DNA from 4 places in the Variovorax sp. YR752 genome. Region 3 is predicted to be linked to each of the others. Evidence: predicted binding sites of a transcription regulator. Region 3 holds the regulator's gene; each other region holds the start of a gene.
What was found. Region 3 encodes LexA, which represses DNA repair genes until DNA is damaged. Its sites were predicted from a motif close to ACTGTATNNNNATACAGT; they were not measured.

Region 1 (5,823 bases), on a different contig from region 3:
GTTCTGCTACCAGCCGTACGAAGACCTCGTGGTGAAGGCCAAGAGCACGGTCAAGCAGGCCGACCGCGATGCGCTCTACAAGAAGGCGCAGGTCATCTTCAAGGAGCAGGCGCCGTGGTTCACCATCGCGCACGCGGTGCAGTTGAAGCCGGTGCGCAAGGAGGTGGTCGACTTCAAGCTGAGCCCCTTCGGCCGCCATACGTTCTACGGCGTGGACATCAAGTAAGCCGTGGTGGTTGCACCCATCGCCATCGTGGCGGCCATGCACGAGGAGCTGAGCGCGCTCCTTGCGCGAATGCCCGACGAGCAGCGCGTGCGCGTCGCCGGTCGCGACTTCTGGATCGGCCATCTGCAGGGCCAGCCCGTGGTCGCGGTGCTGTCGCGCATCGGCAAGGTCGCGGCGGCGGTCACGGCCACGGTGCTGCTCGAACGCTTCGGCGTGCGGGCGATCGTGTTCACGGGCGTGGCGGGCGGACTCGCGCCGGGCGTGAACGTCGGCGACGTGGTCGTGGCGACAGAGCTGCTGCAGCACGACATGGACGCCTCGCCGATCTTTCCGAAGTACGAGGTGCCGCTGATGGGGCGTGCACGCTTCGCGGCCGATGCGGCCATCGGCGATGCACTGGCGGCGGTGGCTGAAGGTGCCCTGCGTGACCCGGTGAGCCTGGTGGGGCAGAAGGCTGTCGATGAGTTCCATCTGCGGTCACCGAAGGTCCATCGCGGCCTGCTGATCAGTGGCGACCGCTTCGTGTCGACCACCGCGGAAAGCGGGGCCCTGCAGCGCTCGTTGCCCGATGCGCTCGCGGTCGAGATGGAAGGCGCGGCGATGGCGCAGGCCTGCCACGACTACGGCGTGCCCTTCGCGGCACTGCGGACCATTTCAGACCGCGCCGACGATGCCGCGCACGGCGACTTCACGCGCTTCGTGGCCGAGGTGGCGAGCCGCTACAGCCTGGCCCTCGTCGACGCGTGGCTCGCCTCCTTGCCGCGCGACGCGGCCTGAAAAAAGCTACGGCGCGAGCCGGCGCAGCGACGGCAGGTCGCGCAGCAGTGGCGGGATCGAAAGCGCCAGCAGCAGCGCGGCCAGCGGCACGACGCAGATGAAGCCCACGTGCTTGAAGCCCAGCGCGCCCACCGCGCCCCCGAGCACGAACATGCCGACCAGCCCGCCGCAGCGGCGCAGCCGGCTGCGGTCGTGGCGCACCGGCAGCGGTGTGGACGGCGCGCGTCGGTTCCAGTAGAGCATCTTGCCCAGCTCGATCCCCACGTCGGTGATGTTGCCGGTCATGTGGGTGGTGCGCGTGCTGCCGCCCGAGGTCTTCGACGCCACGGCGTTCTGCAGCCCCATGATGAACGACAGCAGCAGCACTGTGAGCGGCACCGCGAACGGCGTGGCCCAGGTCAGCGTGATGGCGCCGGCGAGCCCGAACGGGAACATCAGCGCGGCCTCCAGCAGCAACGGCAGCGCATACACGCCATGCAGCCGATGCTGGCGTGCCCAGTTCACCAGCACCGCGCAGACCGCGGCGCCGCTCACGAACGCGAGGATCGCGCCCAACGCGTTCAGCAGCAACGTGAGGTTGCCCAGCACCATGCCGTCCGCCAGCTGCGAGGCGAAGCCGGTCATGTGCGAGGTGTACATGTGCAGCACGAGGAAGCCGCCCGCATTGACGGCGCCGGCATTGAAGGCCAGCAGCAGGCCGAGCGCGGTGTTCGTCGACGGCGCGCGGTGGCGGTTGGTGAGGAAACGAAGTCTGCGCACGGGGCCCTCCAGGTCAACTGCCTGTCGGCAGTCACTCTAGCACCCGATGCGCGGCGTTACTTGAGCCAGCCGCGCCGGCGGAAGTACCACATCGGCCCCAGCGCGCTCGCTGCCATCAGCGCCAGGGCGTACGGGTAGCCGCCCTGCCAGTCGAGCTCGGGCATGTACTTGAAGTTCATGCCGTAAATGCTCGCGATCAGCGTGGGCGGCAGCAGCGCGACGCTGGCCACCGAGAAGATCTTGATGGTCTTGTTCTGGTTGATGTTAATGAAACCGACGGTCGCATCCATCAGGAAGTTGATCTTGTCGAAGAGGAAGGCCGTGTGGTTGTCCAGCGATTCGATGTCGCGCAGGATCTGCCGCGCCTCTTCGAACTGCTCGGCGTTGAGCATCTTGCTGCGCATCATGAAGCTCACGGCGCGGCGCGTGTCCATGACGTTGCGGCGGATGCGGCCGTTCAAGTCTTCCTGCCGCGCGATGAGGCCGAGCACTTCACCGGCCAGCTCGTCGGTGACGTTGCCCGAGAGCACTTTCTTGCCCGCCACTTCGAGCTCGTCGTAGATGTTCTCCAGCGTGTCGGCGGAGTATTCGGCGTCGGCGTCGAAGAGCTTGAGCATCACTTCCTTGGCGTCTTCGATCAGCCCCGGCGCGCGGCGTGCGCGCATGCGCAAGAGGCGGAACACGGGCACGTCTTCGTCGTGGATCGAGAACAGCACGCCGCGGCTGCGCAGGTCGGTGTTGTGTTGGTTGAGGATGAAAGCCACGCGCACGGTGCGCGGGTCTTCGTCGTCGTCGATCAAGAAGTCGGAGCGGATGTGCAGTTCGCCGTTGTCTTCTTCGTAGAAGCGCGCCGACTCCTCGATGTCCTCGTCCATCGCGTCTTCGGGAATCGAGAGGCCGTAGTACTGCTTGATCCAGCGCTTTTCTTCGAGCGTGGGCGACTCGAGATCGACCCAGATCGGCTGGAACTTGGAGAGCTCTTCGAGCGACTCGATCTCTTCCTGGACGAGGCGGCCGTTGGCGAGCGTAAAGATATTGAGCATGGGCTCACTCCCGGGAATGACTGAACGATGGGCGAGGGAGGGGCGCTTTCAATTCCCGCAGACCCGGCGTCAGTACATCATGCGCGGCGTCGCAAGGGAGTTGAAAGCTGCCGAGACGGGGCGGTTTCCATGGGGAGTCTCCGGTTGCAGCGAGGCGCGATTATGTCACTGGCCATTGGGCGGCAAGGCACTCGAACTGGACGGACATACAGTAAAGTCGTGCCCATGCAGACCGCTGCGCCCCCCATTGTTTCCACCGCACCCAAGACGCAAGCCGAGCGCCTGGCCGCGGCGCTTGCTGCGCTCAACGACGACCAGCGCGCGGCGGTCGAGCACGGCGTGGGGGCGGCGCTCGGCGAAGACCACCGGCCGCTGCTCGTGATCGCCGGCGCAGGGTCGGGCAAGACCAGCACGCTGGCGCACCGGGTGGCGCACCTGATCGCGGGCGGGGTCGATCCGCAGCGCCTGCTGCTGCTCACCTTCTCGCGCCGCGCCGCGCAGGAAATGGAGCGCCGCGCGGGCCAGGTGCTGGCGCGTGTGCTGGGCCTGAAGTCGGAACGCCCGCCGGCGCTGCCGTGGGCCGGCACCTTCCACGGCATCGGCGCGCGGCTGCTGCGCGAGTACGCCGCGCAGATCGGGCTCGACGAGAACTTCACCATCCACGACCGCGGCGACGCCGAAGACCTCATGGGGCTGGTGCGGCATGAGCTGGGGCTGTCGTCCACGGTCAACCGCTTTCCGCGCAAGGGCACCTGCCTGTCGATCTACTCGCGCTGCGTGAACACGCGCGCGCCGCTGGCCGAGGTGCTGAAAGACAACTTTCCCTGGTGCGCCGAGTGGGAGGCCCAGCTCAGGATGCTGTTCGGGGCGTACGTCGAGGCCAAGCAGCAGCAGAACGTGCTCGATTACGACGACCTGCTGCTCTACTGGGCCGAAATGGTCGCCGAGCCCGCGCTGGCCGCGCATGTCGGCGCGCGCTTCGACCATGTGCTGGTCGACGAGTACCAGGACACCAACCTGCTGCAGGCCGCGATCCTGCGGGCCATGAAGCCCGACGGGCGCGGCGTGACGGTGGTGGGCGACGACGCGCAGTCGATCTATTCGTTCCGCGGCGCCACGGTGCGCAACATCCTCGACTTTCCGTCGCAGTTTTCGCAAGAGGCGCGCATCGTCACGCTGGAGCGCAACTACCGCTCGACGCAGCCGATCCTCGACGCGTCGAACCGCGTCATCGCGCAGGCCGCCGAGCGGCACGCCAAGACGCTGTGGACCGACAAGCCCTCGGCCGGCAAGCCGGTGCTGGTGCTCGTGCCCGACGAGGCCGGGCAGGCGCGCTGGGTGGCCGACAAGATCCTGGCGCACCGCGAGGGCGGACTGGCGCTGAAGTCGCAGGCGGTGCTGTTTCGCACCTCGTCGCACAGCGCGGCGCTCGAACTGGAACTGGCGCGACGCAACATCCCGTTCGTGAAGTTCGGTGGGCTCAAGTTTCTCGAGGCCTCGCACGTGAAGGACCTGCTCGCGGTGCTGCGTTTCGCGCAGAACCCGCGCGGACGCATGGCGGGCTTTCGCGTCACGCAGCTCATTCCCGGCGTGGGCCCGGCCACCGGCACGCGCCTGCTCGACGCGATGGACCAGGCGGCCGACCCGGCCGCGGCCGTGCGCGACTTCGTGCCGCCGTCGGCCGCGCGCGAACAGTGGGCCGACTTCGCCCAGGCCTATACCGCCTTGCGCGAACCGTCGCTGAAGTGGCCGGCCGATGTGGAGGTCGCGATGCAGTGGTACCAGCCGCACCTGGAGCGGCTGTACGAAGACACCTCGGGCGTGCGGCGTGCCGATGTCGAGCAACTGGCGCGGCTCGCGGGCGGCTACGGCTCGCGCGAACGCTTTCTCACCGAGCTCACGCTCGATCCGCCCGAAGCCACCAGCGACCGGCCCGGCCCGCCGCTGCTCGACGAGGACTACCTGATCCTGTCGACCATCCATTCGGCCAAGGGCCAGGAGTGGAATTCGGTGCATGTGATCAACGTGGTCGACGGCTGCATGCCGGCCGACGTGGCGCAGGGCGCGCACGAGCTGGAAGAAGAGCGGCGCCTGCTCTACGTGGCAATGACGCGGGCCCGCGACCACCTGCACCTGGTGATGCCGCAGCGCTTTCACATCACGCAGCAGGCGGCGCGCGGCGACCGGCACCTGTACGCCAACCGCACCCGCTTCATCACCGAGTCCGACCTCGCAGGCTTCGAGCTGCAGACCTGGCCGCCGCCTCCGGTGCTGCCGCCCGCCGTGCCGCCACCGGCCGCGGTGATCGACCTGCGCAACCGCATGCGCGCCGCCTGGCGCTGAGCGGGCCAGCCCTTCGGTCGGGAGGGTCACTGCGTGCGATGTGTGGAAACACTTGCTTCCAATGTGCCGCAACCGCATACCCCTGCACGGGGACAGCTATGGAAACAATAGCGGATTAGGGCATGCAATACACCGGCCCGTCACTCGGGCAAGCCCCGGTATTGCAATACCGTGACAGCTTGGGCATAGTGAATCCGACCGCCCCCTTTCTCACCTCTCTCTTCCTCTTCTCCCGTTCTCCCCCACACCTGTTTCGCCGGCCACGCTTCATCCCGGAGTGCGGTCATTTCCCCAACCGTCAATTCTCAGGAGGTCATTCATGAATTTGACGATCAGCGGTCATCACCTCGACGTCACACCTGCCTTGCGCACCTACGTCACGAGCAAGCTGGACCGGATCACGCGACATTTCGACCAGGTGGTCGATGTCAAGGTGATCCTCACGGTGGAAAAGCAGAAGGAAAAGGAACGCCGCCAAAAGGCGGAATGCAACATCCACGTCAAGGGCAGTGACATGTTCGCGGAATCGAGCCACGCTGATCTCTACGCCGCGGTCGATGAGCTGGTCGACAAGCTCGACCGCCAGGTGGTCCGCCACAAGGATCGCCTGCAAGACCACCATCACGTGGCACCCAAGCGCGTGATGTAAACGCCGGGCCCCGCGCCCCGCATCTC
Region 2 (5,823 bases), on a different contig from region 3:
TCTTCCACCGTGAGGAAGAACATCTCGTATTCGAGCTCGGTGATCAGGTCGAGCTCTTTCTGGACCTGCGCGCGCACCTTCTCGGGAATGCCGTCGGGGTAACGCACGCGCGCGCCGTCCCAGGTCTTGCGCACCAGTGTCTGCGCCGCCGTCTCGCTGCTGCCCACAGTTTCCAGCGGGTACTTGTAGGTCTCGCGGATCACCTCGGGATCGAAGCGGCACCGCTGCGCCACCTCCAGCGTGTTCGCCAGCATCGCGGGCAGATACAGCTCGGCCAAGCGAACCCGCTGGCGCAGGTGCCGCTCGGCGTTCGATTGCAGCGCAAAGCCGCAGTCGGCGACTGTGCAGCCTTCGTGCACTGCCGTGAGCACGTCGTGCAGCGGCTTGCGGCCGCGTGCGTGCATGTGCACGTCGCCGGCCGCGACCAGCGGCACGCCGGCCTGCTCGCCCGCCTGCATCAGCGTGACGAACCAGAGGTCGTCGTCGCGTTCGTTGAACAGCTCCACGGCCAGCCAGAGGTTGTCGCCGTACAGCGCCCTGGCCGCGGCCAGGTCTTCCTGCACGGTGGCCGCGTCCGGCATGCCGCCCGGCGGACGGCGCGGCACGAAAAGGACCTGGCAGCGCTGCAGCGAGGCGACGTCGCTCGTGTCCCAATCGACGCGGTACTCGCCCTTGGGCAACTCGGTGTTGCGCGCGGCGGTGATGAACTCGCAGAGGTTGCCCCAGCCCTCGGTGTCGTTCGCGATCACCACGAGCTTGAAGCGCTCGAAGCGGAACTCGCTACCGAACAGCAGGCGGAAACCGGGGTTGCGCGGGATCGGTGGTTCATCCGGGTTCTCGCGCTCGTACTCGTCGAGCTTCGCAGGCAGATCACGCAATGCGACATAAGCACGCACGATGCCCGCCACCGAGCATTCATCGGTGATCGCCAGCGCCGCGTAGCCGAGGTGGTAGGCGCGCTCGACCACCTCTTCGGGCGTCGAGGCGCCGCGCTGGAAACTGAAGTTCGTGAGGCAGTGCAGCTCGGCGTAGTCGGGCAACCCCGGCACCGGCTTCTGCCGTTGCGGCAGCACATGCACCTTGGCCGGCAGGCGCTTGCGTTCCTCCTTGCCGCTCAGGTCAGGCATAGAAGCCTTGCAGGTACCAGCGCACCTCGCCCGACGAAAAGCGCGTGGCGGGTCGCTCGCGAAAGATCCACACCAGGCCGGCCTCGGGGCTTTCGGCCACGTAGTAGTCGCGCATCGCGGGCTGGCCGCCGTCGTCCTCGCCGCCCCACCAGCCGGCCTCGACGCGCTGCGGCCCGACGAGCTTGCGCAGCGGCCCGCAGTAGCACGGGCGCTCGCCGTCCATCTCGAGCCGCAAGGGCTCGGGCAGCAGCCAGGGCGGATAGATCGCATCGGGCTGCGAGGCGGCTTCTTTGCGGGCCTTGTCGGGCGCAGGCGTTTTCTCTTTCTGCAGCGCGGGTCGCCACTGCTGCTGGCGCTCGGGCCGGTGGTCGGCCTGCGCGACCGGCACCAGCACCTGGTCGGCGCCGAGCCGCACGCTGAGCCGTTCGACCATCTCGTGCAGCTTGTCGCCCTTGCGGTTGTCTTCGGGCAGGAAGCTGGTGCTGGCGCCGGCCAGCGGATCGGTTTCGAGCGTGCGCAGCTTCAGCCAGCTCACGGGCGCGGCCAGCGTGGTGAGCGCGAGTTTTTCGGACAGCAGGCGGCGCAGGTGCGCCATGTCCTGCGTGGGCTCGGCCGTGCGCACGGTGAGCTGCTGGTGCGGCGGCAGGGTCACGCCGTTGAGGCGCCGCAGGTCGAGTGTCCATTGCAGCTCGAGCGCGCGCGCCCCGCGCTGGCGGGCGCGCAGCCAGATCTGCAGCGCCGAGAGCAGGCGGTTGGCCGACCACATGAGTTCGGGCCCGGTCTCGGCCAGCGCGGGCAATTCGAGCTTCTGCTCGAACACGTCGGGCAGCGTGAGCCAGGCGTGGCTTTCGGGGCGCAGGCCCCAGGCCCTGTCGAGCGCCGCGCGCAGTTCGGTGCCGAAGCGCCGCGTGAGGCCGCCGCGCGGCAAGGCGGCCACATCGCCCCAGGTGCGGCAGCCCAGCCGCGCGAGCAGGTCGAGGTGGCCGCGCGCGGCCGTCAGCGTGTCCAGCGGCAGGCCGGCGGGCACCTCGGCGGGCCGGTGTTCATTGCGCGCGAACAGGCGCAGCCGCGCCAGCGCGATCAGGCTGGTGGCGCCCTGCGCGCCGAGCATGCGCGCGTCGGGCACGGGGTTGATGGCCAGCAGCTGGCGCATCAGCGGCGCGCGGCCGCCCCAGAGGCGTTCGCAGGCCGAGACTTCGAGCATCAGCGCCTCGTCCTGCCAGGCGACGTGCGGCGTGAACCGCAGCGCCCACCAGCCCAGGGCCTCGGGCGTGGGCATGTCGGGTGCGTCGCCTTCCTCGGCTTCAGACGACCACTGCAAGGCGATCCAGTGCATCCGGGCCTCCTTTCCACGCATCGATGCGCACCACCGTGGCCGACGGCGCGGCGGCCGGTGTCACGGACGCCTGCGGCTGCAGGCGCAACTGGCGCCGCACGCGGGCGGCGGCCAGCAGCGCGCTCATGCGGGCGTTGCGCGCCGGCACCCGCACCGGCGCGGCCAGCGGCGGCCCCCGGCGCTTGAGGATGTGCAGCGCGATCTGCGCCGGGTCGTCCGCGCAGCGCTCGGCGCGCAGGCGCAGGCGCGCGGGCGACGCCGACAGCGCCACCGACTCGGGCCGGCACACGAACAGCAGCACCTCGTGCTGCGCCGCGGCCAGCTGCAGCCGCCGCAGCTCGCCCACGCGGGCCTGCGGCAGCCAGGCGACGACGGCGGCGATCTCGGCGCAGCGCAGCGCCTGCTCGCAGGCCCACAGCCGCGCGGCCGGGGCGTCGCTGCGCACGCACATCAGCGCCTCCACCGGCAGCCCCTGCGCCCCCAGCGCGGCGCCGCAGGGTTCGTAGGGCGCGCCGACCAGCACCACCGGCCCCTCGCGCGCCTCCACGGCCTGCGCCAGCGCGGGCAGCAGCAGGCGCCAGACATGGGCCTCGGGCGTGGCCTGCAACAGCTCCGTCATCGCGCCCACGGGCCAGCCGCCGCCGGGCAGCTCGGCGTCGAGCGCGGCATGGCCGGTGGCCACGACCTGCGCGTCCGCCAGACCGAGTTCGTCGGCATGCCAGACGCCGCGGCCGGCGGCGGTGGAAAAGGAGTCGAGGAAAGGGAGGCCCATGATTGCAACTGTTAACTGTATTTTTATACAGTATTTCCCAGGTCGCAACCAGAGATCGATTTACCTGCGAAGGCCAGCGCCTTAAGATCGGTTTGTTAACAATTTGTGACCATGATCCACAAAAAGATTCAATTGCTGGCTTCGGCCTTCGCCGCCCTCGTCTTCACGGTGGCTCCCGCCGCCCAGGCGCAGACCGCCAAGCCGCTGCTGATCGGCCAGACCTACGTGCAGACCGGCCCGCTCGCGTCGCTGTCGACCGAGCCGCTCGTCGGCATCCGCGCCATGTTCACCGCGCTGAACGCGAGCGGCGGCATCAACGGCCGGCCCGTCGAGCTGCGCCAGCTCGACGACGCCTACGACCCCGCCAAGGGCGCCGAGAACGTCAAGGCCTTCGCGCGCGACGGCGCCGTCGGCGTGCTGATGCCCATCGGCACCTCGTCGGCGGTCGGCGCGCTGAAGGCGGCCAACGAGCTGAAGATTCCCGTCGTCGGCCCGTACACGGGCGCGGGCCCGGTGGTGAAGTTCAGCGAGTTCGGTTTTCCGGTGCGCATCAGCTTCGACGAGGAATACAGCCGCATCGTGAACCACCTGTTCACGATCGGCCTGTCGCGCATCGCCTTCGCGCACAACGACAACCCCGGCGCGCGCTCGGCGATGGAGAGCACGCAGAAGTTCATTGCCGAACGCGGCGACAAGATGGTCGGCAGCGTCGCCATCAAGAACGACGGCTCCGATGCGGCCGAACGCGCCGCGGAGCTGGCAAAGCTCAAGCCCAAGGCCGTGGTGCTGTCGGCCACCAACGACGTGGCGGCCAAGTTCATCTCGGCCTACCGCGCAGCCGGCGGCGAGACGGCGTTCTATTCGTTCTCTTTCCTGAATGGGCAAAAACTCTTCCAGGACATCAAGAAGGACGCGGCCGGCGTGGTCATTTCGCAGGTCGTGCCCTACCCGTGGAACAGCGCGATGCCCGTCATCGCCGAGTACCAGGCGGCGATGAAGAAGATCGGCGCGACCGAGTTCAGCTACGCGAGCCTGGAGGGCTACGTCACGGCCAAGGTCATGGTCGAGGGCCTGAAGCGCGCGGGCGCGAACCCCACGCCCGAGTCGCTGCAGAAGGGCCTGGAGTCGTTCAAGACGCTCGACCTCGGCGGCATCGCCGTGTCGTACCGGCCCGGCGAGCACCGCGGGCTGACCTTCTCCGAGCTGTCGATGCTCAAGGCCGACGGGCGCTACCTGCGCTGAGGCCCCTTCCGCCCGCGGGCCTCGCGGGCGCAGAATTTCGTTCGTGACGACGCCTTTCACGAACGAGCCCCGCCCTCTTGCCCTGACGCGCGCGCAGTTGCTGCGGCTCGGCGCGGCCCTGTGCGCGGGCGCCGCGCTCCCCTCCTTCGCCCAGCAGCAACCGAGCAGGCCCGCGATGCAGATGACCACCCGCCCCATTCCCTCCACGAAGGAAGCCCTGCCGGTCATCGGCTGCGGCACCTGGATCGGCTTCGACCAACGCCCCGGCACCGACGAATACCAGCGCCTGCCCGGCGTGCTCGAGGCGCTCTTCGCGGCCGGCGGCACGGTGATCGACAGCTCGCCGATGTACGGCCGCTCCGAGGAAACCACCGGCGAACTGCTGGCCGCCGCCAAGCCGCGCACCAAGCCCTTCCTCGCCACCAAGGTCTGGACCTCGGGCCGCGAGGCCGGCATCGCGCAGATGGAGCAATCGTTCGCGCGGCTGCGCACGCAGCAGATCGACCTGATGCAGGTGCACAACCTCGTCGACTGGCGCACGCACCTGGCCACCCTGCGCGGCTGGAAGGACAAGGGCCGCGTGCGCTACCTCGGCATCACGCACTACACCGCCTCGGCCTACGGCGAAGTCGAGGCCGTGCTGCGCGCCGAGACGCTCGACTTTCTGCAGATCAACTACTCGCTCGACGCGCGCGACGCCGAGCAGCGCCTGCTGCCGCTCGCAGCCGAGCGCGGCGTGGCGGTGATCGTCAACATGCCCTTCGGCGGCGGCGGCCTGCTGCGGCGCCTGCGCGACAAGCCGCTGCCCGCCTGGGCTGCCGAAATCGGCTGCACCAGCTGGGCGCAGGTGCTGCTGAAGTTCGTGCTGAGCCATCCGGCCGTGACCTGCGCGATCCCCGGTACGAGCCGCGCCGAGCACATGGCCGACAACGCCGCGGCCGGCGCAGGCAGCTTCCCCGATGCGGCGTTCTGGCGCCGGCATGCAGGCGCGCTGGGCCTGTGAACCTCAGCCGAAGAATTTCAGCAGCTGCGCGTTGACCGCGTCGGCGCGCTCGTACTGCACCCAGTGCCCCGCGCCGTCGATCACCACGCCTTCGCGGTTCGGCCCTTCGCTTGCGAGCTGCGCCACCAGCGGACGCGAGTCGGCGGTGACATCGAACTCGCCCCACAGCAGCAGCGTCGGCACGGCCAGCGTGTCGATCGCGGTCTGCAGCCCGCCCGAGAGCGACACCTCCTTGCTGCGAAAGCGCGTGCCGTGGCACGAGAGGTCGTGGATCTCGAAGGCCAGCGGATCGATGGCGGCCGGGTCGTGCAGCATCAGCGCGCCCAGGTTGTGCATGAGCGCG
Region 3 (5,823 bases):
CCTGGCGCTGCTGGTGCTGTGGGAGCGCGACGGCCTGGGCGTCGGCGAGCTCGGCGAGCGCCTCTACCTCGACTCCGGCACGCTCACGCCGCTGCTCAAGCGCATGGAAAGTTCGGGCTGGCTGAGCCGCGCCCGCGCCGCCGATGACGAGCGCCGCGTGCTCGTCCATCTCACCGCCGAGGGCCGCGCGCTGAAGCGCCGCGCCGCCTCGGTGCCCCGCGAACTCGCAGCCGCCACCGGCTGCAGTGCCGACGAACTCGTCGCGCTCACCCGTCGCCTGCAGCAGCTGCGCACGCAGTTGCTCGAGGCCGATCCCCATTCCCACCACGCCTGAAGGAAACCACCATGGCCATCGAGAAGATCATCTACACCGCCAAAGCCACCACCACCGGCGGCCGCGAAGGCACGTCGAAGTCGGACGACGGCAAGCTGAGCGTGACGCTCGCGCCGCCGAAGGAGATGGGCGGCAACGGCAACGGCACCAACCCCGAGCAGCTGTTCGCGGCGGGCTACTCGGCCTGCTTCATGGGCGCGATGAAGTTCGTCGCCGCCCAGCAGAAGAAGGTCGTTCCGGCGGACGCCTCGATCACTGCCGACGTCGGCATCGGCCCGATCCCGGCCGGCTTCGGCATCCAGGTGGCGATGCAGATCAGCATCCCCGGCTGGGCCAAGGAAGACGCGCAGGCGCTGGTCGACACCGCGCACAAGGTCTGCCCGTACTCGAACGCGACCCGCGGCAACATCGACGTGACGCTGACGGTGGTCTGAGCCACCGCGCGCGGTTCAGCCGCGCATCAGCTGCAACATCAGCTCGATGCGCGCCTGCACCGGCGTGAGCGTTCCGGCGGCGGGCAATCCGTCGCCGGGCTTCATCTGCACCGGTCCAGCCAGGCAGCGTGTGCTGCGCCAGACGCCGACGCCGGCGCGCTGCGCCTCCAGCAGTGCGGCTTCCAGTGCGTGATGCAGGCTGCCGTTGCCGGTGCCGGCGACGACCAGGCCCTTCACGCCTGCCTTCACCAATGCGTGCACGCCCTCGGGCCGCGCACCGGCGTGGCTGGTGACGATCTCCACCCAGGGCCAGGCGCCCTTCTCGAGAGCCTCGAGCCCCAGCGGATCAACCATCGGCCAGTCGCGCAGGCGCCGCAGGCGGCCTTCCTCGATGTAGCCCAGCGGCCCGGCATCGCCCGATCCGAAGGCATCCACGCGGTAGCTGTGCACCTTGCGCACGTCCAGCGCGGAATGCACTGTGCCGGCAAGCACCGCCATCACGCCGCGTGCTCCCGGCTCGCGCGCCAGCGTCACCGCATCGAGCAGGTTCTGAGGGCCGTCGCGCAGCAGTGCGGTGGCCGGGCGCATCGCCGCGCTCAGCACCACCGGCTTGGCCGGCGCCAGCAGGCGCTGCAGTGCATACGCCGTCTCCTCCAGCGTGTCGGTGCCATGGGTGATGACGACGCCGGCGATGTCCTGGCGTGCCAGCAGCTCGGCCACGCGCCGGGCCAGGGTGGCCCAGACCGCGAAGTCCATGTCCTTGCTGTCGAGCTGCGCCACCTGCTCGGTCAGCAGCGGCACCTCACGCAGTGCCGGCACGGCCTCCACCAGCGCCTTCACGCCGAGCTGCGCGGCGGTGTAGCCGATGTTGTCGCCGGGGTCGGCGGCGGTGCCGGCAATCGTGCCGCCGGTGGCCAGCACGGCCACGCTGCGTGTGCTGTCTTGCATTTTCGGGAAACTGGATGAAAATACAGCCACTGGACATTCATCCAGCGACGACGTCATTCCCGCCCAGGAGCGCCCGTGCAGGAAAAGCCCAAACTGACCGACCGCCAGCAACAAATCCTCGATCTGGTGCAAAGCGCCATCGAGCGCACCGGCGCTCCGCCCACGCGCGCGGAGATCGCCGCCGAGCTCGGCTTCAAGTCGGCCAACGCCGCCGAAGAGCACCTGCAGGCCCTGGCGCGCAAAGGCGTCATCGAACTGGTGGGTGGCACCTCGCGCGGCATCCGCTTGAAGTCTGACACATTGCGCGCACTCAACGAGTCGCGCGGCAAGCAGTTCACGCTCCCGCTGCCCAGCCTGGCGCAGCTGTCGCTGCCGTTGATCGGCCGCGTCGCGGCGGGCAGCCCGATCCTCGCGCAGGAACACGTCGACCAGACCTACCTGGTCGAGGCCAGCATGTTCCCGCGCCGCCCCGACTACCTGCTCAAGGTGCGCGGCATGAGCATGCGCGACGCCGGCATCATGGACGGCGACCTGCTCGCCGTGCAGAAGGCCAGCGACGCCAAGAACGGCCAGATCGTCGTCGCCCGCCTCGGCGACGAGGTCACGGTCAAGCGCTTCCGCCGCTCGCGCGGCGTCATCGAGCTGATCCCGGAGAACCCCGACTTCCAGACCATCGTCGTGCAGCCGGGCGAGGAGTACTTCGAACTCGAGGGCCTGGCCGTCGGCCTGATCCGCAACAACATGCTGATGTGAGATGAGCGCCGCGCCCACGATCAAGGCCCCGAAGGCGGCCACGGCGGCGGAGTGCCGCGAACTGGAGCAGTTGCCCAACATCGGCCCCGCGCTGGCCGCCGATCTGCGCCTGATCGGCATCCGCACACCGGCCGAGCTGCGCGGCAAGGATGCCTTCGTGCTCTACCAATCGCTGTGTGCCGCCACCGGTCAGCGGCAAGACCCGTGCGTGCTCGATACCTTCATGGCCGCCACCGACTTCATGCGCGGCGCCCCCGCCGCACCCTGGTGGAAGTACACGCCGCAGCGCAAGGCGCTGTTCGGTCACGTCTGAGCGCTTGCGCAGCGGCCCGCGCGCTCAACGTTGCGGCAGCAGCAGCAGCGTGTGTTCTGCCACCCCGCCCCACACCGGCACGTAGTCGACCTTCGCCCAGCGCTCGACGAAGCTGCCATACAGCGGCGACAGCGCCAGGCCTGACTGGCCGGTGGAGTGCATGAATCGTGACTGCGCCGGGTCGCCGAGGTCGTAGATCGCGCGCAGCGACGGGCCATGCTCGTCGAGGTAGAGCTCGCCGGTGCTGCTGTCGGGTTTCAGGGTCACGCGTGACACGTTCACCGTGTAGGTGTCGCCGCCCACCGGCGCGCGCAGTTCGAACCAGCGCGCCAGGAACTTCACCTTGCTGAACGGCCGGTGCTCGCTGCGCGCCTGGTGGGCGCGGTCCCAGCGCCAGGCCGCCATGTCCGGCCCCTGCGCCGCCTGCAGTTCGCTCAGCGCCTGCGTCAGCGCCGCCGCATTCTGCTGCGCACAGGTCTCGGCGGCGGGCGTCGTCTTGTTGTCACACCACCAGGCGTCGTCACGCTCCATCACGGCCTCGAGCGCCTCCCGATAGGCGCGTGCACTGCCGGCCCAGACCTTCTCGCCGGCCTCGTCGGCGAACAGTCCCTGCGCGAGGTGGCGCGCCCAGGCCCAGAAGATCAGTGGCGCGGCCTTGTCGCCGGCCATGCGGCCGTCGAAGCCGGCCAGCTCGCGCTGCGCCGCAGCCGCCAGCGGATGCTCGGACGCCGCCCGGCGCAGCACCGGCAGCAGGCGCACGGCGGCCAGCGAGAGCTCGTCGCGCTGCATGGCCTGCATGTCGGCCATCGAATGCTTCTGCTTCGCCGTCAGCATCTGCTCGATGCGCTGCATGCGATAGGGCAGCGCCCATTCGCTGGTGATGTAGTGCGGATAGTCGGGCCCGTGGATGCGCTGGTTGGCAGTGGCGATCCAGCCGCGCGCCGGGTCGGCCTCGCGCGGCGTGGCCGTCGGGTCGAGGTAGCCCGCCCAATCGAAGCGCGCCTCCCAGCCGGGTGACGGCACCTGGCCCTTCAGCTCGTTGTCGGGCTTGCGCAGCGGCACCCGGCCGGCCGACACCATGGCGATGCGGCCGCTGCGATCGGCCACCACCATGTTCTGCATCGGCGCGACGTGGCGGGCTGTGGCGCGGATGAACTCGTCGACCGAGCGCGCCTGCGTCATGTCGATGGTGGCCTCCAGCGTGCCGGGGTCCGGGTCCAGCGCCGTCCAGCGCATCGCGATGGCATAGGTCGGCGTTCCGGCCGGGCCGGTCAGCCCCTCGCCGGCGGCGCCGTCGGAGATCACCGGGCCGTGGCGCGTCGCGCGGACGGTCACGGCCACGTCCGGCCCGCCCTTGACCTTGATCGTTTCCGCGAAGGTCTCGAACTTCTCCCAGCCCTGCGGCGTCTGGTAGCGGCCCGGATCGCCCGGCTGGATGCGTTCGAGGTAGAGGTCCTGCACGTCCGGCCCGGTGTTGGTGAAGCCCCAGGCGATGTGATCGTTCTGGCCGAGCACCACGGCGGGCAGGCCCGGCATGGTGGCGCCGGCCACCTTGCCCTGCGGCGTCTCGATGCGCACGAAGTACCACAGCGCCGGCGCACTCAGCTTGAGGTGCGGGTCGTTGGCCAGCAGCGGCGCACCCGTGGTGGTGTGCGAGCCGGCGAGAACCCAGTTGTTCGAGCCGACACCCTCGATGCCGGATTCCGGCGCAGCGGCGAGCGCCTGGCTGCCCAGGCTGCCATCGACCTTCAGGCTTCGGAACAGCGCCGCATAGTCGGCCGTGACCAGCGGCTTGTCGCCCGGGTACGGCGGCAGCAGTTCGTTGATGCGAGACACCGGCAGGCGCAGCGCCAGGCGCATGCGCTGCAGCTCGGTGGCCCAGTTGCCGCCCAGGTCCCAGGCCATCATGATGGCCCAGGCCAGGCTGTCCTCCGGCGCCCAGCTCTCGGGCTGCAGGCCGAGGATGACGAACTCCGGCGGCCGCGCCTTCATCTCGCGCTGGACGAAGGCATTGATGCCGGCGCTGTAGGCCAGCAGGCCCGCGCGGGCGCGCGGCTCGATGCGCGCCCACTGTGCGGCGGCCGCCCGCCTGACGCCGAGCGCGCGCAGGAAGCGGTCGGTCTCGAGCGCCGGCGCGCCGAAGGCCTCGGCCAGGCGGCCAGCGCCGATGCGCTTGTGCGTTTCGAGTTGCCAGAGCCGGTCCTGGGCGTGCACGAAGCCGAGCGCGAAGGCGGCATCTTCCTGGCTCCCGGCACGGATCGTCGGAATGCCGAAGGCGTCCCGCTCGATGCGCACCTCGCCGCGCAGTCCCGACAGCGTCAGCGCGCCGTCCGTCTGCGGCAAGGCCCGCGCACGGTAGACGGCCCACGTTGCCGCCATCCCGGCCGCGAGCACGAGCACGGCCAGTCCCCCCCAACGCATCCATCGCATGAGCCTGTCTCCGTCCAGTCTTGTTCTGCGCCGCACAGCTTACGCGAGAGCGTGAAATAGCAGCGCTTTGCCGCGCTTCTCCTTGCGCCACGCGCGACCACCAGGGTCCACACTGATCGCATCCCCGCATGTCGACGGGAAGCTCACCCACCATGCACTCGCCCTCGCACGACCATCACCCGACCGGCAGCCGCACGCGGCCCGCCCGTCTGGAAGTCTGCCCGCCGCGGCGGGGTCGGTCGGGCATGGACTGGAAGACGCGCGTCAAGCAGTGGTTCACCGCCAGCTGGACCGGCGGCGACTCGCGGGATACCGTCGGCAGTGAAGCGTCGCGCGCGCTGGCCTCGGCCCGGCAGGACTTCTTCGCAGCCACGGCCGATCTCGAACTGCCGGCCGCCGAAGCGCTGCTCGACCGCATCGAGTTCGCGCGTTCGCTGCGCGAGCTGTGGCACCTGCGCGCCGAGGTGTTTGCCCTGGTGTCGCTGGAACTCAGCCAGCTCGAGGCCGACCGCCGGCTGGCCCGGCTCAACGCGCACTTCCCCTCGCGCTCCCCGCGCTCGGGTTTCGGCGCCCTGTCGCCGGCAAAGGGCATGTGGCCCTGAACTGAGGGC
Region 4 (5,823 bases), on a different contig from region 3:
CCGCCTGCAGGTCGACTCGTCCAGGGCGAGGCGCGAACTCGGCTACCGCGAGACGCCGCTGGAGGCTCTGCTCGCCGACACGCTGGCATGGATGGCCGGCGAAGGCATGCTCGTGTCGCGGCCCGCCTGAGCGGCGGCGAGGCCGCGCCGGCTTTGCTGCGCGCGGGAATATTCATCGCCGTGACAACGTCTACGGGGAGACCGACCTTCATCGATCCACACCCAGGAGAACCCATGGCTCGCGCTTCTTTCCGCCACGTTGTCGCACTGTCCGTACTGTCCGCCGCACTCGCTGCCGGCTGCGCCTCGATGGGCGCGAGCGAGCCGGCGAAGACGATGGACGGTGTCCTGGTCGGCCCCAACGGCATGACGCTCTACACCTTCGACCGCGACACCGCGGGCAGCGGCAAGAGCGTCTGCAACGGCCCTTGCGCCACCAACTGGCCGCCGCTGATGGCAGCGGCCGGCGCGACGGTCTCGGGCGACTGGAGCATCGTGACCCGTGACGACGGCGGCCGCCAGTGGGCCTACAAGGGCAAGCCGGTCTACTACTGGGTGAAGGACCAGAAGGCCGGGGATCGCACCGGCGACGGCTTCAACAGCGTCTGGCGCCTGGCGCGACCCTGAACGGAACACGCTCAACCGGCCGCCAGCCACTCGCGGATCTGCGCCTGCACGCGCGGCTCCGACAGCCCGGTACGCGGGTCGCACAGGATCAGCTCGGGTGGTGGCGGGTCACCGAACGACGCCGGCGAGTCGTCGAGGATGCGGAACGACGACACCGTCGGGTGACGCGCCAGCCAGGCCTGGATGCACGCGTAGCGCTCGCCCAGCGGCGTGCAGCCGAGGTAGCGGCTGCCGAGGTCGCCGAGCAGGTCGCCGATCTCGGCGGCCGAGTGGCTGAAGCGCCAGTTCGAGTGCACCACCACGTAGACGTCGTCGTAGGGGGCGAGCAGCGTCGGCAGGATGTCGAACCAGCAGAACACGTCGAGCCGAACACCGGCGCTGACCGAGCCGCGGTGCACGGCGCGTGCCTCGTCGTCCGTCGAGCAGGGGTGGGTGACGCCGCCGAAATCGAGAAACAGGATGCGCATGGGAGTTCGAGCCTCGTTCGCGTTAGGCTAGGGAATGCCGGCAGCGCTGTCCATGCGCTGCGCCAAACTTGGCTGCACCGACCGCGCTCATGGACGACTCATCGCAGATCCTCATTCCCGACGCCTTCGCCGCGCTGTACCGCTCGCCGCGCACCGGCCGCCTGACGCTGCCGCGCGACGAACTGGCCGCGCGCCACGAGTTCTGCGAGGACCTCGCGCAGGCGATGGTCGAGCCGGCCCGTGCGATGCTGTTCCGCCACGGCATCGCCGAGGACGAAGTGCTGCGCCGCTGCCACCTCGGCCTGATCGGCGAGGGTTCGGGCGTGCGTGCCGACGAGGCTTTCTGGGTGGCCTGCCGGCTGGCCGAGCTGCTGGAGTGGTCACAGCCTGAAACGCCGGCGGTGGGGTGATCGGCCGGGTCGCGCACAATTGGTGGCGCCGCACAGTTGGGTGGCCATGCTGTCGTGACAAACCGAGGAACCCCATGAAGACCTACCAGGCCGTCAGAGCCGAGATCGCCAAGCTCGAGAAACAAGCCGAGGAACTGCGGCGCCAGGAACTCAAGACCATCATCGCGCAGGTGCGTCAGGTCATTGCCGACTACGGCCTCAGCGCGGCCGACGTCGGCCTCGCAGGCGGCCGCACCCGCGCCGTGGCGCGCAAGGCGCCGGCCCGGGCCAGCCGCAGCAGCGGTGTCGCCAAGTACCGCGACCCGAAGAGCGGCCAGACCTGGACCGGCCACGGCCGCCCGCCGGCCTGGATCGCCGGCGCCAAGGATCGCGACGCCTTCCTGATCGATGCGCCGGCGGCACAACCGGCATCGAAGAAGGTTCGCGTGGCCAAGGCTGCCAAGCCGGCCCGGCCGGCCAAGACGCCGAAGGTCGCCGCGAAGAAGCGCGCCGCGAAGCCTGCCACGCGTGGCCGCAAGGGGCGGGCAGCGAAGACGCCGGCGGTCGAGATCGAGTCCGGCGTCGCTGTGCAGTAGGTCCATCGGCTTCAGAAGGCGCGCCGCACACGCGCCATCAGGTCGATGGACGGCAGGGCGGCGCCCGCCGTCTCGGCGGCCAGGGTCGACGCCGGCACGACACGGTCGAAGTGGCGCTGCGCCAGGTCTTCCGGAATGAAGCGCGTCAGCGAGCCATACAGGTGGCGATCGCCGCCGGCTGACTGCTGCGTGATGTGGAAGCGCTGCGGCACCCACAGCGTCAGGTGGTGTTTCGCCCGTGTCATGCCGACGTAGAGCAGGCGGCGTTCCTCCTCGATCTCGTCGGCATGGCCGGTGGCCAGGTCGGCCGGCATGCAGCCGTCGACCGCGTTGAGGATGTGCACTGCGCTCCACTCCTGGCCCTTGGCCGAGTGCAGCGTCGACAGGATCAGGTAGTCCTCGTCGCGGTGTGGTTCGTCGGCGGCGTCGCTGGTCGCCTCGGGTGGGTCCAGCGTCAGCTCGGCGAGGAAGCGCTCGCGGCTCGGGTACTGCGCAGCCAGCCGTTCGAGCTGGGCCAGGTCGGCACGGCGGATTGTCGCGTCCTCGTGCAGCCGCTCGAGATGCGGCTCGTACCAGCGCCGCGCCTGCGCGATGGCCGCGGGCCAGCCGGCCTCGCGCAGCGCCTCGTGCGCGGCCAGCCAGCCGCGCCAGTCGGCCGCTGCGGCGGCCGGCGGCTTGAAGGTGTGCAGCGCCTGCAGCGGATCGTCGGCCGCGGCGATGGCATCGAGCAGGCGCCGCGCCGAGGCCGCGCCCAGGCCCGGGATCATCTGCACGACGCGATATCCCGCCAGCCGCCCGCGCGGGTTCTGCACCCAGCGCAGCACCGAGAGCAGGTCTTTCACGTGGGCCGCCTCGAGGAAGCGCAGCCCGCCGAACTTGACGAAGGGGATGCCGCGGCGCGTCAGTTCCAGTTCCAGTGCCGCGCTGTGGTGGCCGGTGCGAAACAGCACCGCCTGGCGCTTCAGCGCCAGGCCACCCTCGCGCAGCAGCAGCACCTCGTCGGCCACGCCGCGCGCCTGCGCCATCTCGTCGGCCACGCTGACCAGCCGCGGCCGCGGCCCCTCGCGCGGGCTGTGCAGGTCCTTCGGATGGCGCTCGGTGGCCAGCGCGATGACGGCGTTGGAAGCGGCCAGGATGGCCTGCGTCGAGCGGTAGTTGTGCGTCAGCGTGACCACCTCGGCGGACGGCTCGAACTGCGCCGGGAAGTCGAGGATGTTGCGCACGTCGGCGGCGCGGAAGGAGTAGATCGACTGCGCGTCGTCACCGACGACGGTGAGGCCGCGGCCGTCGGGCTTCAGCGCCTTCAGGATGGCCGATTGCAGGCGGTTGGTATCCTGGTACTCGTCGACCAGCACCTGCTCGAAGCGTGCGCCGATGGCATGGGCGAGCGCCGGCTCCTCCAACATCTGCTGCCAGTACAGCAGCAGGTCGTCGTAGTCGAGCACCTGCTGTTGCTGCTTGGCGTCGATGTAGGCGGCGAACAGTTGCTTCAGCGCCGGCTCGTGACCACGGCACCAGGGGAAGACCTGCTGCACTACCGCGTCGACACCGAGCTGCGCGTTGACCACGCGCGAGTAGATCGCCAGGCAGGTGCCCTTGAGCGGGAAGCGCTGGCCGCCGCTGCCGAGTTCGAGCTGCTGGCGCACGATGCCCATCAGGTCTTCGGCGTCACCGCGGTCGAGCAGCGTGAACTGCGGCGACAGCCCGATCGACGCCGCATGCTCGCGCAGCAGTCGCGCGCCCACCGCGTGGAAGGTGCCGGCCCAGGGCAGGGTGGGCGCAGCCTGCGTCGCGCGAAAGCCGAGCGCCGCATGCAGCAGGCGGCCGGCACGGTGCGCCAGTTCCTGCGCGGCGCGGCGCGAGAAGGTCAGCAGCAGCAGGCGGTTCGGGTCGGCGCCGTCGAGGACCAGCCGGGCGACGCGCGCGGCCAGCGTCATCGTCTTGCCCGTGCCCGCGCCGGCGATCACCAGCAGCGGGCCGCTGCCATGTGCCACTGCGCCGCGCTGCTCGTCGTTGAGCGCGGCAAAGAGATCGGCGGGCAGGGTGGCGGCGGTCATGGCGAAGCGGGATGCGAGGGTACTGTATACGTATCCAGGTCGCCGTTCGGAGTGGCCGCAGTGGCACCGGTGTGGAGTGGGCCGTGGAAGAATCGGCAAGCCATGGCTCTCGTCTACTCCACCGACGGCGGGCGCACCTGCCCGCAATGCCGCCAGCCGCTGTCCGGCTGCCTGTGCGCTGCACGGGCGCGCGAGGCGCTGCGCGGCGACGGCCGCGTGCGCGTCAGCCGCGAGAGCAAGGGCCGCGGCGGCAAAACGGTGACGCTGGTGCGTGGCCTCGCCCTCGACGACGAGGCGCTGGCCGCGCTCGGCAAGCGGCTGCGCACCGCCTGCGGCGCCGGGGGTGCGCTGAAGGACGGCGTGCTCGAGATCCAGGGCGACCATGTCGAGCGGGTGATCGAACTGCTGGTCAGGGAAGGCCACGCGGCGCGACGCGCCGGCGGCTGAGAGGCAAGGGTGCTGCGATGACGGACCTGCAGCGCCGACGCGCCGTGCAGATGCTGGCCGCATCGTTGCCGCTGGCTCTGCACGGTGGCGTGATGGCGCAGGCGGCCACGGTGGCCACCAGGCCGATCCCGTCCTCCGGCGAGCGCATCCCGGTGGTCGGCCTGGGCAGCTGGATCACCTTCAACGTCGGCAACGATGCAGTCGCCCGCGACGCCTGCGCCGAGGTGATGCGCGCCTTCTTCGAGTCCGGCGGGCGGCTGATCGACTCGTCGCCGATGTACGGCTCGTCGCAGCCGGTGATCGGCCACGGCCTGGCGAAGCTGGGTGGCAAGGCACCGGTGTTTTCGGCCGACAAGGTGTGGATCGGCGCGGGCACCAAGGGGCCCGCGCAGATCGAGGCGTCGCGGCGCTTCTGGGGCGTGCCGCGCTTCGACCTGCTGCAGGTGCACAACCTGCTGGCCTGGGAGCAGCACCTGCCGACGCTGTTTGCCATGAAGGCGGCCGGGCGGCTGCGCTACGTCGGCATCAGCACCTCGGAAGGGCGGCGCCACGACGAGATCGAGAAGCTGATGCGCAGCCAGCCGATCGACGTGGTGCAGCTCAGCTACAACCCGCTCGACCGCGAGGCGGAACGGCGCCTGCTGCCGCTGGCGCAGGAGCGCGGCATCGCCGTGATCGCCAACCGGCCGTTCCGCGAAGGGGCGCTGCTTCGCGCGCTGCAGCGCCACCCGCTGCCCGGCTTCGCCGCCGAGCTGGGCTGCGATGGCTGGGCGCAACTGGTGCTGAAGTTCATCGTCTCGCACCCGGCAGTGAGCTGCGCGATCCCGGCCACCAGCAGCGTTGCGCATGTGCGCCAGAACCTCGGCGCGGCGCGCGGGACCATGCCCGATGCCGCGCTGCGTGCGCGCATCGCGGCGCATGTCGCGGCGCTGTAGCCTCCGGCGCGGCCAGGGGTGCTCGCCATGACCGAGTGGTGGACCTACCGCCTGTCCGACTTCCTGTTGTTCTCCCCGCGCACCTACTTCCGCCTGTTCGAGCTGTACCACCAGGCCCTGTGGCCCTGGCAGCTGCCGGTGGCGCTGGGCTGGGTCGTGCTGTGCGTGGCGTGGTGGCGGCGCGCCACGTGGGCGCCGCGCGCCTGGCTGCTCGCGCTGTCGCTCGCCTGGGCCTGGGTGGCCTGGGCCTTTCACGCCGAGCGCTATGCGGCGATCAACTGGGCGGCGAACTGGTTCGCTGCGGC

Region 1: the regulator LexA is predicted to act here: its motif matches at 3,001-3,018, upstream of AAG801_RS06520 (ATP-dependent helicase).
Region 2: the regulator LexA is predicted to act here: its motif matches at 3,250-3,267, upstream of imuA (translesion DNA synthesis-associated protein ImuA).
Region 4: the regulator LexA is predicted to act here: its motif matches at 4,158-4,175, upstream of AAG801_RS33510 (ATP-dependent helicase).

The regions. Positions count from the first base shown of each region.
Region 1 covers NZ_CALRZC010000018.1:7,595-13,417, reverse strand. The annotation lists gene AAG801_RS06540 (ABC transporter substrate-binding protein) at 1-226, shown strand, start outside; gene AAG801_RS06535 (5'-methylthioadenosine/adenosylhomocysteine nucleosidase) at 233-1,003, shown strand; gene AAG801_RS06530 (YoaK family protein) at 1,010-1,762, opposite strand; gene corA (magnesium/cobalt transporter CorA) at 1,819-2,805, opposite strand; gene AAG801_RS06520 (ATP-dependent helicase) at 3,031-5,148, shown strand; gene raiA (ribosome-associated translation inhibitor RaiA) at 5,468-5,797, shown strand.
Region 2 covers NZ_CALRZC010000100.1:13,373-19,195, reverse strand. The annotation lists gene AAG801_RS22210 (error-prone DNA polymerase) at 1-1,127, opposite strand, end outside; gene AAG801_RS22205 (DNA polymerase Y family protein) at 1,120-2,463, opposite strand; gene imuA (translesion DNA synthesis-associated protein ImuA) at 2,432-3,235, opposite strand; gene AAG801_RS22195 (ABC transporter substrate-binding protein) at 3,347-4,477, shown strand; gene AAG801_RS22190 (aldo/keto reductase) at 4,560-5,480, shown strand; gene AAG801_RS22185 (alpha/beta fold hydrolase) at 5,484-5,823, opposite strand, start outside.
Region 3 covers NZ_CALRZC010000081.1:20,281-26,103, forward strand. The annotation lists gene AAG801_RS19515 (MarR family transcriptional regulator) at 1-334, shown strand, start outside; gene AAG801_RS19520 (organic hydroperoxide resistance protein) at 346-768, shown strand; gene AAG801_RS19525 (asparaginase) at 784-1,716, opposite strand; gene lexA (transcriptional repressor LexA) at 1,792-2,469, shown strand; gene AAG801_RS19535 (helix-hairpin-helix domain-containing protein) at 2,471-2,782, shown strand; gene AAG801_RS19540 (penicillin acylase family protein) at 2,807-5,212, opposite strand; gene AAG801_RS19545 (hypothetical protein) at 5,365-5,814, shown strand.
Region 4 covers NZ_CALRZC010000221.1:3,300-9,122, reverse strand. The annotation lists gene AAG801_RS33535 (NAD-dependent epimerase/dehydratase family protein) at 1-130, shown strand, start outside; gene AAG801_RS33530 (hypothetical protein) at 235-627, shown strand; gene AAG801_RS33525 (HAD domain-containing protein) at 639-1,094, opposite strand; gene AAG801_RS33520 (hypothetical protein) at 1,184-1,504, shown strand; gene AAG801_RS33515 (H-NS histone family protein) at 1,579-2,079, shown strand; gene AAG801_RS33510 (ATP-dependent helicase) at 2,091-4,136, opposite strand; gene AAG801_RS33505 (translation initiation factor Sui1) at 4,239-4,583, shown strand; gene AAG801_RS33500 (aldo/keto reductase) at 4,601-5,518, shown strand; gene AAG801_RS33495 (hypothetical protein) at 5,546-5,823, shown strand, end outside.